DNA from 3 places in the Paenibacillus sp. plas6 genome. Region 2 is predicted to be linked to each of the others. Evidence: riboswitches for the same ligand, from Rfam matches in the RefSeq annotation. Region 2 holds a riboswitch; each other region holds the start of a gene.
What was found. Region 2 has a riboswitch for thiamine pyrophosphate ahead of thiM (hydroxyethylthiazole kinase). Riboswitches for the same ligand answer to the same signal wherever they lie in the genome.
Positions count from the first base shown of each region.

Region 1 (4,963 bases), 680 kb from region 2:
AAATTGAAGGTCGAATGAAACAAGACGATCCTGAGCACGCGGTATCCTTTAAGACCATCTATCGCTGGATTTACCAGGGGAAGCTCGTCCAAGGAAACACCATCTTCTTGCGACACAAGGGAAAGCGTAGAAAGCCTCGTGAAAGCAGAGGTCGCTTTAATCTTGGATTATCCATCAGGCAACGTCCAAAAGAAGTGAAGCAACGTGAAACCTTTGGTCATTGGGAGCTTGATACTGTCGTTTCTAGCCGTGGTAAAAGTAAAGGCTGCTTGGCTACCTTTGTCGAACGAAAAACACGCTATTACTACGCTGTAAAAATGCCTGACCGTTCAGCCTTGTCTATGGAGAAAGCTGTTGCTACGGCTTTAGAAGAACTTGCTTTACCTATGTTTACAGCTACCGTTGACCGTGGGAAGGAATTCGCTTGCCATCAAGCATTGTTAGAAGAACACGGCTTGATGGTTTACTTTGCTGATCCTTATTCATCTTGGCAAAGAGGCAGTAACGAAAATGCCAATGGGCTTCTCAGAGAATTCTTTCCTAAGAAGTTCGACTTAAACACGATAGATCAAGCTGAACTTGAATGTGCTTTAGATTTAATCAACCATAGACCACGTAAATGTCTAGGTTGGAAAACTTCTCACGAAGCGATTATGGACGAGTTGTCGCACTTAGCTTGACAATCTATCATTTTAGTATTAAGTTCCCCATAGTCTTATGCCACGATTAACTGAATGGAAAAATTAGTTTGTGGTTTACTTTATATTAGATATATAATAAAAGTTATATATTGGAAATATATTTTAGAATTATTTGGAAATTGCAATACTATAAATTAAACAGTAATAGATGCAGATGAGAAATAGAATAAATGCTGTTTAATTTCAAGGCCTGTTGTTTGACAAAATACAATTAAGGTGGAGAAAACTATGGGATTTCTATTGAAGGCTTTATCTGTTTTAACTGGTAGTTCTGAAGAAACATTATTAAATGCACGAGCTGAAATGTCAAACAAATTTGGCAGCGGAAGATTAAGCACTGAAACGGAAAGAGAGTATGTATTCGAACAGCTATATTTATTTCTAAAAAACAATGGTATCCCGAGAGAACTTTCCAATGAACCGACAGGTGTAATCATCGGTTTTATTTTAGATTATCTCGTTCAGGACAAAAGAAATGGACGTTTCATACAAGTTACTAATCGAGTGCTGGTAGATTTTTATAATTTTGAGCTTGGCAATACCGATACACTAATAGAAGCATTATTAAAAATGGGAATTGATTTTGAACGATACGTTGAACATAAAGCGGGGTAATGATTGATGAGCGTTTTTTATCCAGCCGATCCGATTAATGATAAACAACTTTTATTAAACATTGTAGCAGTTAACTGGTACAATGAATGCTTAGAAACTGACTTTGAACTATGGCAGGTCCTCTGTAATTTTAACAATCATCAATTAAGAAATTTATTTGATGAAACGATGATGGGCGACTATCGCTTTGCATCATTCGTAAAAAAATCAATTAAGCTATGTTATGGCGGAGGATTTTTTGGTCCTTCTACACTTGCTATGAATAATTTTATTACGGATCTTAGAAAAACGATGAATAGTATGCACTAAGTCTAAGCCATAGCTGCAAAAGCTAGCAAAATTCACTAGAAAGCGTATGGCGCGGACGATAGAATTCAATCTTTTTTTACTTTTTTCGCATAAATATGAATGAATATAGTTGTCAAAAATGAAAAAATGTAGTACTTTATAAACAATCGAATAAGAATTTCCACATACGGGTGCTTGAGGGAATCAGGCTGAGATTGTAGCTGTAGTCCGCTACTGACCGGTTGATCTGATCTGGATAATACCAGCGTAGAGAGGGTGATGGAAGAACGTTTATTTTCCGTGCAATCAAACCGTCTAGCTATGTCTGGACGGTTTTTCTTTTTGTAATTTTGATAAGAAAAGGAGAATGTTGATGAAACAGTGGAAATTTACAGATGTGTTAGTAACGATTATGGTGGGCATCGTATTTGGAGTAATTATGAGATTTTGGGACGACTTTTATACGTTTCTTTCACCTATTTTGCCAACATTGAAGCAGCTAGTTTACGGAATGTGGTTTATGGTAGGTCCGTTTGCGTTTCTGCTCATTCGCAAACCGGGCGCCTCTTTGCTTGCTAGCTTAGCAGGTGCTGGGCTGTCTGCTGTTATAGGACACGGTGTAGAAGTATTAATATACGGGTTTGTCCAAGGGCTGGCTGCCGAGCTATTATTTGCAGCATTTCGCTACAAATCGTATAACATCGCAGTAGCGGGAATTGCAGGAGTGATGTCTTGTTTAGGAAGTTTTTCGCTCGATCTGTATTACGGCTATGCGGATTTGGAAGCCTGGGCGCTAGCTGTGAAATATGGATTAAGAGTGGTAAGCTCGTTTATTTTCACTGGTATATTCGCTTATTACATTATTAAGGCGCTTGAAGCTACTAAAGTAACGAACTTAATTCGTCCTGTTTCTCCAGATGAGTATAAGCAACTAGATCAGTAATTGATTACTTCCGATGCAAGGGGGATCTAGCGATATAGCTAGGCAAGGAGGAACAAACATGATAGTTGCAAATAGTAAATCTCAAGAAATTCCTGTACACGAAGGAAATCGTGAGGTTCGTGAGCCCCAAAATGTGGGTAATTCTTTATCGAACAATATGATTATTCATGATTGCGACATCTGCCTTAGTGTAGAAAATTTGCGGTTAAAATTTCCCGGGGAACCGAACATTTATTTTCAAAATTTAACCTTGCATATTCCTCAAGGACAAAAAGTGCTTATTTTAGGTCCAAGCGGTTCAGGAAAATCTACGTTATTGCAGGTGCTGTGCGGCTTAATTCCGAATTCCATCGAAGTGCCGCTGAAATATAGCCATATTCAATTGCCTGAATCGTGGGGATTTGTATTTCAAGACCCGGATACTCAATTTTGTATGCCCTGTGTGGACGAAGAGCTTGCTTTCGTGCTAGAGAATCTACAAGTGCCGCGACAAGAAATGGAATCGCGGATGCGTGAGGTGCTCGCTTGGGTAGGGCTATCGCTAGATAATCTTCATATTCCGATTCAAAAATTGTCCCAAGGGATGAAACAAAGACTAGCATTAGCCTCTGTATTGCTATTAAAGCCAATGACTGTGTTTTTGGACGAACCTTCGGCTTTACTGGATCCAGAAGGCACTGAGCAAATTTGGGCAGCGATAAAACATTCGCTAAATGATCGTACAGTAATCTTGGTTGAGCATAAAATTGACGCGATTTTAGACTGGATCGACAGAATCATCATGTTGGATGAACAAGGGCGACTTCTTGCAGACGGCACGCCGAGCGAGGTGTTTCGTTCTCATAAATCAGCATTAGTCCGGTATGGAATATGGTATCCTACAGTTTGGGACGAATATTTGGAATCATCCCGTTGGAAAGAGATCAAGGCGAATCGGCAACAAGCGGGTCTTTCTCTTATTGCTTGCAGCGATAATAGTTGCTCGGTCAACGAATCAATTTTGTCATTAGCACAATTTGATGCGTATCGTGGCAAACAATGCAAGCTGCACATCGATATGGCAAATATCGCTGCACAATCTTGGATTGCCGTGACGGGTGAAAATGGTGCAGGAAAAAGCACACTATTACTTGCTTTAGCACAGTTAATTTGGACTGCGGGGAAATATATTTTGCATGGGAAAGAGTTTTCTGAGCAATTGAAAAAACGTCATGTGCCAGAGGGAATAGCGCTGGTGTTTCAAAATCCAGAGATGCAGTTTGTGGCAGATTCTTTATTCGATGAATTAGCATTACCTTTAGTCAAGGAAGGAAAAAGACAGGAAGAAATTGCTGTGGAAGTACAGCGGCTGCTTACATATTTCCATATGGATCATCTCGATCCCCAGCGGCATCCGTATGACTTATCTTTAGGGCAAAAGCGCAGATTGAGCGTAGCAACGGCAATGTCTAGACAGACATCCGTGTTGCTGCTGGATGAACCGACATTCGGACAGGATGCACGCAATACGTTTGCGATTTTAGAATATTTAGAGCAGCTAAGAGTTAATGGGAAAACTATCGTTATGGTGACGCATGATCGGCGCGTGGTCGAACATTTTGCCACTGAAGAATGGGTCATTGAAAAAGGGCGTTTAAAGGAAATACGCAAGATTTGGCGCTCATAATTGTGCAGCAAAGGATGACAAGGTTAAGCGTGACGTCCTTTGCTGACATTACAGGACAATGGAGGGAGAATGACGTTGTTCGAATGGTTTGCACCACAAAGAATAACATGGTTGCACGAAGCAAATCCTGCATGGAAAGGTTTGCTAATGTTTTTAACGATGCTGGTGCTATTTTTCTGTCGTGACCTTAGCTTTATAGTAGTTATGGCATTTTTATACGGCGTGTTTTTATTTATATTTAGCGGAATTTCTTATCGTAAATTGCTGCTTCTTTGCTTGCCTTTTCTGCTTACATTTTTGTCTTCTTCATTAACATTAGTTTTATTTGGTAAAGGGGAGCATGTGCTGTGGCAATGGGGGATAATTAAGATCTCTGAAGAAAGCGTGAGATCGGGACTAATTATTGGAACGAAGTCGCTAGCTATTGGGATGATTAGCCTCGTGCTTCTGTTAACGACTCGTCCAGTATTATTATTTTATGCGCTAATGCAACAATTTCGCTTTCCTGCCAAATACGCATACAGTTTTCTCGCTACAGTAAGATTAGTGCCAAACGTTATTGAAGAGTGGCAAACGAGGTCGCACGCCTTGAAGGTAAGAGGGATAACCTTTTCCAAAGGGATAAAAGGCATTTACGAAAGGTTAAAGCTTTACAGTGTGCCGTTGTTTGCTCAAAGTATTCGTCGGGCGCAGCGCATGGCGATTGCTATGGAAGCAAAGCAGTTTCGTATGGATCAATCGCGAACGTAC
Region 1 covers NZ_CM170151.1:2,755,328-2,760,290, forward strand. The annotation lists gene AC2TDL_RS12440 (IS30 family transposase) at 1-680, shown strand, start outside; gene AC2TDL_RS12445 (hypothetical protein) at 930-1,316, shown strand; gene AC2TDL_RS12450 (hypothetical protein) at 1,323-1,625, shown strand; TPP riboswitch at 1,782-1,895, shown strand; gene AC2TDL_RS12455 (ECF transporter S component) at 1,978-2,547, shown strand; gene AC2TDL_RS12460 (ABC transporter ATP-binding protein) at 2,606-4,213, shown strand; gene AC2TDL_RS12465 (energy-coupling factor transporter transmembrane component T family protein) at 4,283-4,963, shown strand, end outside.
Region 1: another riboswitch for thiamine pyrophosphate. It lies ahead of AC2TDL_RS12455 (ECF transporter S component); the one in region 2 lies ahead of thiM (hydroxyethylthiazole kinase).

Region 2 (4,963 bases):
CAAAACCGAGCATTTGTAAGCTTCGCTAATCCATTGTGCGGCAACCATCATATCCTCCTCATCCTCAATCCTCATACTAGACAGCACTTCTGCTTCTGGTATATTAGGTGTGATAACAGTCGCTAGCGGCAGCAATTTTTCTTTTAGCATAGCAATTGCATCATCCTGCATTAGCTTAGAGCCAGAAGTAGAAACCATAACTGGATCAAGCACAACGTTTTTTGCTTTATAATAAATTAGGCGCTCAGCAATAACTTCCATTAGCTCCGAATTCGAAACCATCCCTATTTTTACTGCATCAGGAACAATATCTGTAAAAATCATATCTATTTGTTGCAGCAAAAATTGCGGAGATACTTCAACAATAGCGGTTACTCCTGTTGTATTTTGTGCAGTTAAGGCAGTAATTGCACTCATCCCGTAAACTCCGTTCATTGTCATCGTTTTTAGATCGGCTTGAATACCAGCGCCTCCACTGCAATCACTGCCAGCAATTGTTAATGCTGTTCTCATACTCATTCTCCTTGCCTTATAATTTACAAGTAAATGATTCCTTAAGAAACGGTATTATGTCTATTGACAGTCAGCTCAGCCAGCTTGCGAAGTTCGCGACATTCATGCTCAATATCCTCGGCAGCAAAAATAGCACTAACTAAGGCCACTCCATCAACCCCAGAATCTGCTAATTGCAGCATATTGCTTTTGTTAATCCCACCAATCGCAACTACTGGAAGATCTACGGCATGACAAATATCGCGAAGTGTCTGGAGAGTTACAGCTTTTGCATTCTGCTTGGTAGCAGTAGAAAAGACAGCACCTATTCCAAGGCAATCTGCTCCGTTACGAACAGCCTCTAAAGCTTCTTCAACGTTATGCACCGACACACCAATCATCATTCTGTCACCAACTAAAGACCGAACCTGCGAAACGTTCATATCCCCCTGGCCAACATGAATCCCATCTGCATTACACGAAATAGCAATTTCCACATTGTCATTAACAAAGAAAGGAACACCATATTGCTTACAGAGGTCAGCTATTTCTAGCGCTTCTGCCAAAAACGCTTCATAGCCGAGTTCTTTTTCACGAAGTTGCACACAGGTAACCCCACCTTTCAGGGCAGATTCTACTTGCTCATACAGACTTTGCTTACCGACCCAGGCTCGATCTGTAACTGCATAAAGTAACATATGTTTCTTATCGCACTTCATACTTTGCACCTTTCTCCAACTGTGTCGGTGTTAAATTATAAATGGCATCAATGATATAGTTTCTGCAAGATGCATTGCCATCCATAGGGGATAGTCGCAAATGAGCAAGTTCTCCTGCTATGCCCATCGCACAAACCGCCGCTGCAGTTGCTTGTAAAGGATGCTGTGGATTTGCTGCTAAAAACGATGCTATCAAAGCTGAAAGCTGACAACCAGTACCAGTTATCGAGGACATTATAGGATGACCATTGCGAATACAGTATGCTTGGTTTTCATTGGCAACAATATCGATTGCACCAGTTATAGCTACAACCGTTCTATGTTTTTGAGCAAATGCTTTTGCAAAACTAACCGCTTCGTCTAAATTCTCATCCGTTACTTTATCAGCTGCATCAGCATCGACTCCTCTGGTCGTTCCACTGCCATGAGCTAATGTTTTAATTTCTGAAATATTCCCGCGTATACAAGTGAATTGAACTTCCTCAAGCAGCTTAAAGGCTGAATCTGTACGCAATTTTGAGGCACCAACACCAACTGGATCAAAGACAACGGGATGTGCCAATTCATTTGCTTTTTTTCCTGCAGCCAGCATAGCGGCAAAGGTACTTTCGTTTAACGTGCCGAGATTAATATTAAGACTGCCACAAATTGCAGTAATCTCCGCAACTTCTTTCACATCGTCTGCCATAATCGGAGATGCCCCACAAGCGAGCACAATGTTGGCACAATCATTGACGGTCACATAGTTTGTAATATTGTGGACGAGCGGACCAGTCTTACGAACGTTAGTTAGCAAAATTTCAAACATTACATACACTCCTCTATCAATTTGAGATTTGAAGATTACTTGCAATCAGAACATTGCAACATGACCCTCTTTTACAGCAAAACAAGATAGAAAAGCGTCTTACTTTGTTCCAATGACCTTGGATTCTATGCACCTTCAGTAGCAAAAAAAAGGAGACACCTCGGGTGCCTCCTATGAAAAACTCCATCGATGACTTCCTACGGCGGCATTATCCGCATCAGGTTAAGGGTCGAAGGTCTCACCTTCCTCTCAGCCTGTTAAGACAATCTTGTCTTGTCTGCAAGCTCCCCTGCCAAATCTCTATTCAATTAAAAAAGGAGACACCTTGGGAGCGCCTCCTGAAAATAGTTCATCGACGACTTCCTACGGCGGCATTATCCGCATCAGGTCAAAGGGTCGAAGGCTTCACCTTCCTCTCAGCCTGTAAGACGATCATGTCTGCAAGCTCCCCTGCAATAATTTGTATTATACTGGCAATTTTACTATTTTTCAAGAGAAATAAAAAAGCCAGTCTCTGCACCATAGCAGAACTGGCTATCTAAACTTGTAAAATTTACAACTTTATTTATAATCATAATCTTTATTATTTGCTGGGGAGGATACTGCTTCTCTGATCACATATACAAACGCGCATACTAGAATACCTGTCAGAATGGCCATGATCATCACTCCATCATCTCATATATATTTAGTATATCACATTTCGTCATTGTTTAGTGGTCAATTTGTATTACGTTTACATTACAAATATTGATTGTTAGCTAAGCGGCATGCTTGTACCTCCTATTTCATATATATTTATAAGAATTAAAAATTAAGAGAATAGGATGTACCCGTATGTTAAAAATACTGTTCCGACCATTAAGTTTGCTTGGTATATTATCGTCAATAATCATCCTACTTATGCTTCTCTTTCCACAGCAGGCACTAAGCGCTTCGTTACGTGGTTTAGCCATCTGGTGGGAAGTTTTATTTCCTGCACTATTTCCTTTCTTTGTTATATCTGAACTTATGCTTGGCTTCGGTGTAGTGCACTTTTTCGGAAAAATTTTAGATCCGTTAATGCGACCAATCTTTCGTATTCCTGGCATTGGCGGCTTTGTCGTTACGCTAGGATATATTTCTGGTTATCCTGTTGGAGCAAAGTTAACAGCCCAATTATATGAGCAACGCTTACTAAATCGACGTGAAGGTGAGCGCTTAGTAGCCTTTACCACCTCCTCTGACCCGATTTTTTTAATTGGTGCGGTTTCAATTGGCTTCTTTGGACAGGCAAAACTGGCAGTTATCCTAGCTGCTGCTCATTATATTGGGGCATTAATTGTAGGTATTCTTATGCGGTTTCATGATGTAAGCGAAGAAGAGAAGAAGGCATTCAATAAGTTAGCAACTAAAAGCTTTGCTGGTCAATATCAACGCAGCCTGCTACATCAAGCTCTGCACGCGATGCATGAGGCAAGACTGCTGGATGGCCGATCGCTGGCTGTCATTATTCATCAAGCAATCAATTCTGCGTTACGTCTAATGATTGTTGTTGGCGGATTAGTCGTGTTCTTTTCTGTCGTTCTTCAGTTATTGTCTGATGCTAAACTTTTAGCAACGATGATTGTTGCATTAGAGCATTTGTTTCAATTGCTGGGAATTTCTCCGCTCATAGCAGAAGGCATTATTCCAGGCGTATTTGAAGTTACGCTTGGTGCGCAACAAGCCAGTTTAACTGCACTTCCTTTGCAGCATCAAGCAGCGCTCGCTGTTGCAGTGCTTTCTTGGGGCGGACTTTCAGTGCATGCGCAAATTGCCAGTATATTAAGTCACACCTCGATACGATATACTCCTTTTCTATTTGCTCGGCTTCTGCACTGCATTGTTTCGGTCATTTTATTGTATCTCCTTTGGAATTGGCTAGGACCCAGCTAAAGAAGTTATTACACCTTGAACATTGCTTTCATTTCAGCTATGCTTTTATATGTACAAGGAACATGTAAAGGAGCTTATTACATTGAAATATGCTGTTATCGATCGCGGAGACTCTTTATCCAAGGAATTAGCGCAATCCTTCATCAAACTCGCAAGTGAAAAAGGTCTTCAGCAGGATCAGCAAAAGCCGAATATTGTCCTGTCCATTGGCGGAGACGGAACGTTATTGGAAGCCTACCATTATTATTTAGATCAAATTGAGCATGTTGCTTTTGTCGGAATCCATACTGGACATCTTGGCTTTTATGCCGACTGGAAGCCTCATGAGCTGGAGCTACTTGTAGAGAAAATGAGTACTATTGAACCGAATATCGTTCAGTACCCATTAGCAAATATTGAGCTTGTTACGCAATCAGGCACTTATCAGTACTATGCGCTAAATGAGTTTACGCTTAAAGGCGTCGACAATACAATGGTCGCACAAGTGAATATTAATGGTGAGCAGTTTGAAATGTTTCGTGGAGATGGCATTGTTATTTCTACTCCTACCGGTAGCACTGCATACAATAAAAGCTTGGGAGGATCGATTGTTCATCCAACTATTGAATCTTTGCAGATCACTGAAATCGCCTCGATTAACAACATTGTTTATCGAACGCTTGGTTCGTCTGTATTGCTGCCAAAGCACCATTACTGCGATATCATTTGTATGAAACAGCAAAAAATTCAAATTAATGTGGATCATATTGGTAAAATGTTTGATGATGTTATCTCAATAAAATGTGCGGTTGCTTCTAAAAAAGTTAGATTTGCCCGCTACAGACCGTTCCCATTCTGGAATCGTGTTCGCAATGCGTTTATTGGGATCGACTCACTAAATTAATATAATCAATAAGGGATGCCTAGAAGCATTGTAACAAATGCTCTAAGCATCCCTTTCTTAATTGAGAAATGCAATTGTGGTATTGTTAGCTGTTGCTAGAATTTAATTGCTCAGCTTGATGTCTGTTGCCTTTGTTTTTTTTAT
Region 2 covers NZ_CM170151.1:3,432,448-3,437,410, reverse strand. The annotation lists gene thiD (bifunctional hydroxymethylpyrimidine kinase/phosphomethylpyrimidine kinase) at 1-513, opposite strand, end outside; gene thiE (thiamine phosphate synthase) at 555-1,211, opposite strand; gene thiM (hydroxyethylthiazole kinase) at 1,198-2,019, opposite strand; TPP riboswitch at 2,197-2,320, opposite strand; TPP riboswitch at 2,363-2,481, opposite strand; gene ylbJ (sporulation integral membrane protein YlbJ) at 2,857-3,936, shown strand; gene AC2TDL_RS15210 (NAD kinase) at 4,019-4,819, shown strand; gene AC2TDL_RS15205 (YutD family protein) at 4,905-4,963, opposite strand, start outside.

Region 3 (4,963 bases), 630 kb from region 2:
TTAAACAAAGCACTAAGCGCAAAATCAGAATTATTGGATGAAAACCAGGAGCAAATGATTGAACATATTATTGGAGAAATAAAAGAAATGCTACAGTGGAGCGCGTCTACAAAAACAGCTCTTAGCGAGAGAAAGTAGCTCAAGGAAAGAACAGCGGATTGAAGCAATCAGGAGCAGTGATGCGCAGGAATAAAAGCACAGCGTCTAGTGAAGGAATAGATAGCCCTGAAAGCGAAGCGGGCAATTTAACCTTGATACTTGAAATTGCGATTGAATGAATCTGATTTTAACTGCGCCTGCAAGGGCTATCTCATTCCGAAGCGATGATTTAACTTATGATAATGCAGCGATATTGAAAAACTTGTACTTGCGTTTTCCAACAGCTGCTTTCTAAGCCACTATACAAACTTGCTCTTAAAAATTTCCGTAATCAAACTGCTGCTGTAGCTTGTAACAATGCACAACTCTTGTTTAGGCAGCGGCAACTCCGTTTTTAGTTCCACAAGCTCGCCGCGCGCGATCTCCTGCTGTACCATTGATTTGGTAGCAAAAGCTATTCCGTATCCTCGTTTTGCAAACTCCACCATCATATCAATGCTGTTTAATTCTATATCTGCATTAATCGTGTAGCCTTGGGCAGCAAACCACACTTCAAGCATATTGCGCGTTAAGCTGCCTGCAGATAACAAAATTAAAGGAAGATTTGTCAGCTGTTGAATCGAGAGCGGTTGCTCATCGCCATAATGTTTTAACTTGCCGCCTGCGACAAAGCAATTTTCAATAGTTTTTAACGGAGTAATGACAACCTCAGAGTCACGAATTGGCTGATAAACAAATCCTACATCAAGTTTGCCTTCCTTAATTTGCTCGACGATTACATTTGTTTGTGACTGCAATAGCTGAATACGTATATCGGGGTATTCAATATGAAATTTGTCCAGTACTGGTAAGATCACATCTTTTATAATTGCACCGTTTGAACCTATGCGAATATAGCCCATCTTAAATTGCTTTAGCATTTGGATAGAGTTCTCTGCTGCTGCAAACTGATGAAAAGCTTTCTCAACATAATCAGCAAGCATTTGACCTTCTTGAGTCAATTTTACACCTTTAGATAATCGAGTTATTAAAGTAACTCCAAGGTTCTGCTCAAGCTGTTTAATCGCATAACTGACAGATGGCTGGGTAATATGTAATTGCTGGGCAGCCTTCGTTAAATTTTTAGTCTTCGATACACTTAAAAAGATACGATACCATTCTGTATTAATATTCATTTGACATTAAACCCTTCTATGACAAAAATAACTATACATTATTTTACTTATTTCATTATTATAGTAATGCTTTCTCGAAAAAACAATGAAAAAGGGTTTATTGATGAGGGATTTGGACCAGGCTTTATGTAATGACTGGCGTTAACTCTAATTTTGCTTGGCTAACGCCAGTCTAAGTTAAATTAATCTTTTAGTAACCCTTTATTTTTATAGTAATTATCGTTATAGACAATACTTGGATGTTTAGGATTTAACTCCTTTGCTTTCTTATGATGCTCGACTGCTTTTTCGTAATCTTTTATTCGGTCATAGCAAACAGTTAGCTGTAAATGAGGTAGCCAGGTTGCTGTAGCAGGGTTATGAAAGCTCATATCAGAATTGTATTGTGAAGTAAATAGTGCTTGGTTGTACCAATAAATCGCTTCATTATATCGTCTTAAATCTGCAAAGATTCCTCCCATTTCACAACAGAAATCTGGACGTGGTGGGGTATATTCTAGTGTACGGAGTAGGCTGCGTAATGCCATATCGTAATTGCCTAGTTTGATATAGCAAAATTTTTTGCGTGAGCAAGCATTAATATTGTCTTCGATCCAGCCTCGTTTGCCATCAAGAAATTTATCATACCACTCAATCGCTTCCTCGTAGCGCCCGTGTTCACGTAACTCATTGGCAAAATAATACTGATCACGCGGCGAAAAAGATTCTCCCTGCTCCAAGCGCGCTAAGTAGATATTGATGTTACGATCAGTTGAATGTCGAATTTTTCGATGGGTAACGGCAACATCGGAATGATACGTTTTTCCATAGACAGCTAAATATTCATGTACTGGACCAATCCATTGAAAATTATTACTTCGCTTTACAAGACGATTACGGCGGTAGCTATAGGTTGGTTTTCCAGCATCATCAAACGCAAGATGGTACTTCATCGTTACTGTATCATAATCAAATCCAGGTTGTTTTTTTAACTCGATTAATTTCTCTAAATCCTCTGGCATAAGCACATCATCTGCGTCGAGCCATAGAATATAATCACTGGTCGCTTGCTTAAAGCTGTAATTACGTGCAGCAGCAAAATGATTAGTCCATTCATAATCATATACTTTTGCGCCAAGTGCGGCTGCAATTTCCTTAGTAGAATCTGTAGATCCAGTGTCTACAATAATGATTTCATCAACGGCAGGCTTAACACTGTTAATACAGCGCTCAAGTACATCTTCTTCATTTTTTACGATCATGCATAAGCTGATAGATATCAACATCATCACCCTTTATATATCAAATTGAAACGTGCTACGTTAAAATCTCCTTGTATTAGTCTATTAACCGTAAAAGCTAAAAGTGCTGGTCAAAGTCCTAAAAATTTAGGGGGTATTCAACCTTAGTTTTATTTGTTATAATGTGGGAAGCTTGACCAATTGAATAGTCACTTCGGGAGCTAAGAATACTTGGCTGAGAGGAGAACTGTTTTGTTCTCGACCGTGATACCTGAACTGGATAATACCAGCGTAGGAAATGTGCACTTGCTAAATCGGCAGTCATTTTCTATGTCGATTTTTATTTTGCCGTATTAATGAAATTTGGCGAAATTCGGCATAGTAAATATGCACTGTTTTGCATGATTGTGGAGAAAAAGAGGAATTCTATTTTCTGCATAATATCATGTGAAGATTGCTTGTTACAGGCATCCTTCCTGGTGTGAAGGATGCCTTTTTTCGTAGGGATGCTCGGTACTAACTGTTCAATTGGACAGCAATAGAAAAAAAGGAAGTGGAGAAGAGAGATGAAAAACGTAGCTTTGAAATCGTTATTAATCACAGCGCTAATTATGCTTTTAGCGGCTTGTGGCAACGGTGGTGCTAACAACAAAGAGCAAAATGTTAAGCAAGCAGAATCTGCAACTAATGTCAACGAGCAGCAAGGGGGAAATGAAGAACTGCAAAAAGTACGCTTAATGCTGGACTATACGCCAAATACGAATCATACTGGATTATATGTTGCACGTGATCTTGGCTATTTTGCTGAGCAAGGGCTAGAGGTAGAATTTATTGCTCCAGCAGATGGTGGTGCAGATGCACATGTTGCATCAGACAATGTTGAGTTTGGAATTAGCTATCAAGAAAACGTCACATTAGCGCGGATTGCTGGTTTACCAGTTGTTTCGCTTGCTGCAATTATTCAACATAATACTTCAGGCTTTGCTTCACCTAAAGCGAAAGGAATTGAAACTCCAAAGCAATTTGAAGGTATGCGCTATGGAGGTTGGGGTTCGCCAATTGAGCAAGCGACTATTGAATCATTAATGATAGCTACTGATGCTGACTTTAGCAAATTAAACATTATAAATATGGGCAACAGTGACTTTTTTTCAGCAATTGAACGTGATATTGACTTTGCATGGATTTTTTATGCATGGACTGGAATAGAAGCTGAGCTACGCGGCGTTGATCTTAATATGATTTATATGAAGGATTATAATGAGAATTTAGATTATTACACACCGATCGTCGTTACGAGCGAAAAGCTAATTGCTGACAATCCTGATTTAGTGAAACGCTTTGTTGCCGCGGTTGCAAAGGGTTATCAGTACAGCATTGACAATCCAGAGGAAGCGGCGGATGTTTTAATTGCAGCAGAGCCAGATTTAAATCCAGAGCTTGTTAAGGCAAGTCAGCAATGGTTAAGTCCACGTTATCAGGATGATGCAAAACGTTGGGGCGAGCAAAAGTTAGAAGTATGGCAAGGTTATGCGAACTGGATGTATAGCAATGGCTTGCTTGAAGGTGAGCTTGAAGCGGAAAAAGCGTTTACTAATGAGTTTTTACCAGAATAATAAGGAATGTTTAAGCTTAAAAGAGGTAATTTAGTTAGAGGATTAGTTAGAGGAGTGATTATGATGGCAAACGCATTGTTAAGTATCCAAATGATTCCTAAGACAAATAACGGTGAAAGTGTAATTCCATATGTTGATCAAGCTATCGCAATTATTAAAGCATCTGGCTTGCCATATCGTGTTGCCCCACTAGAAACAACGATAGAGGGCGATCTAGCTGAGCTATTATCGATCGTTCAGCGCATGCATGAAGCAATGATAGAAGCAGGCTGTCCTGGGGCATTATCGCAAATTAAAATCTCCTATAACCCGCAAGGCGTATCAATGGAAAAGCTATTGGAGAAGTATCCAAATGGACAATAAAAAATCAATTTGGCGGACAATTGTTCCGCCAATTGTTATGATTGCAATTCTTTTTATTTTATGGGAACTTGTCGTTCGAATTGAGCTTGTTGACCGATGGCTCATACCTTCACCAATCGAAGTAATAAAGGAAATAGGGACAGGCTGGGGAAGATTGCAGGAGCATTGGCTTGCCACGATTCGCCTTACCTTGCTTGGGTTTGCTTGCGGGGCTATATTTGGAATTTTACTGGGCATGCTGCTTCATTTTCTACCGTTATTTCGCAATGCGATGTATCCAGTATTAATTTTATCGCAAAATATTCCGGTTATTGTTATTGCGCCAATTATTACAATGTTACTTGGCTTCGGGATATTGCCAAAAATCTTATTAATTACGTTAGTGTGCTTTTTCCCAATCAGTATTGCAATGCTAAGCGGATTAGCCCAAGTTGATCACCATCTGAAAAATTATATGGGGATGATTGGCAGTAATAAATGGCAGCAGTTT
Region 3 covers NZ_CM170151.1:4,066,626-4,071,588, forward strand. The annotation lists gene AC2TDL_RS17960 (hypothetical protein) at 1-138, shown strand, start outside; gene AC2TDL_RS17965 (LysR family transcriptional regulator) at 399-1,274, opposite strand; gene AC2TDL_RS17970 (glycosyltransferase) at 1,457-2,515, opposite strand; TPP riboswitch at 2,699-2,810, shown strand; gene AC2TDL_RS17975 (ABC transporter substrate-binding protein) at 3,061-4,110, shown strand; gene AC2TDL_RS17980 (thiamine-binding protein) at 4,174-4,473, shown strand; gene AC2TDL_RS17985 (ABC transporter permease) at 4,463-4,963, shown strand, end outside.
Region 3: another riboswitch for thiamine pyrophosphate. It lies ahead of AC2TDL_RS17975 (ABC transporter substrate-binding protein); the one in region 2 lies ahead of thiM (hydroxyethylthiazole kinase).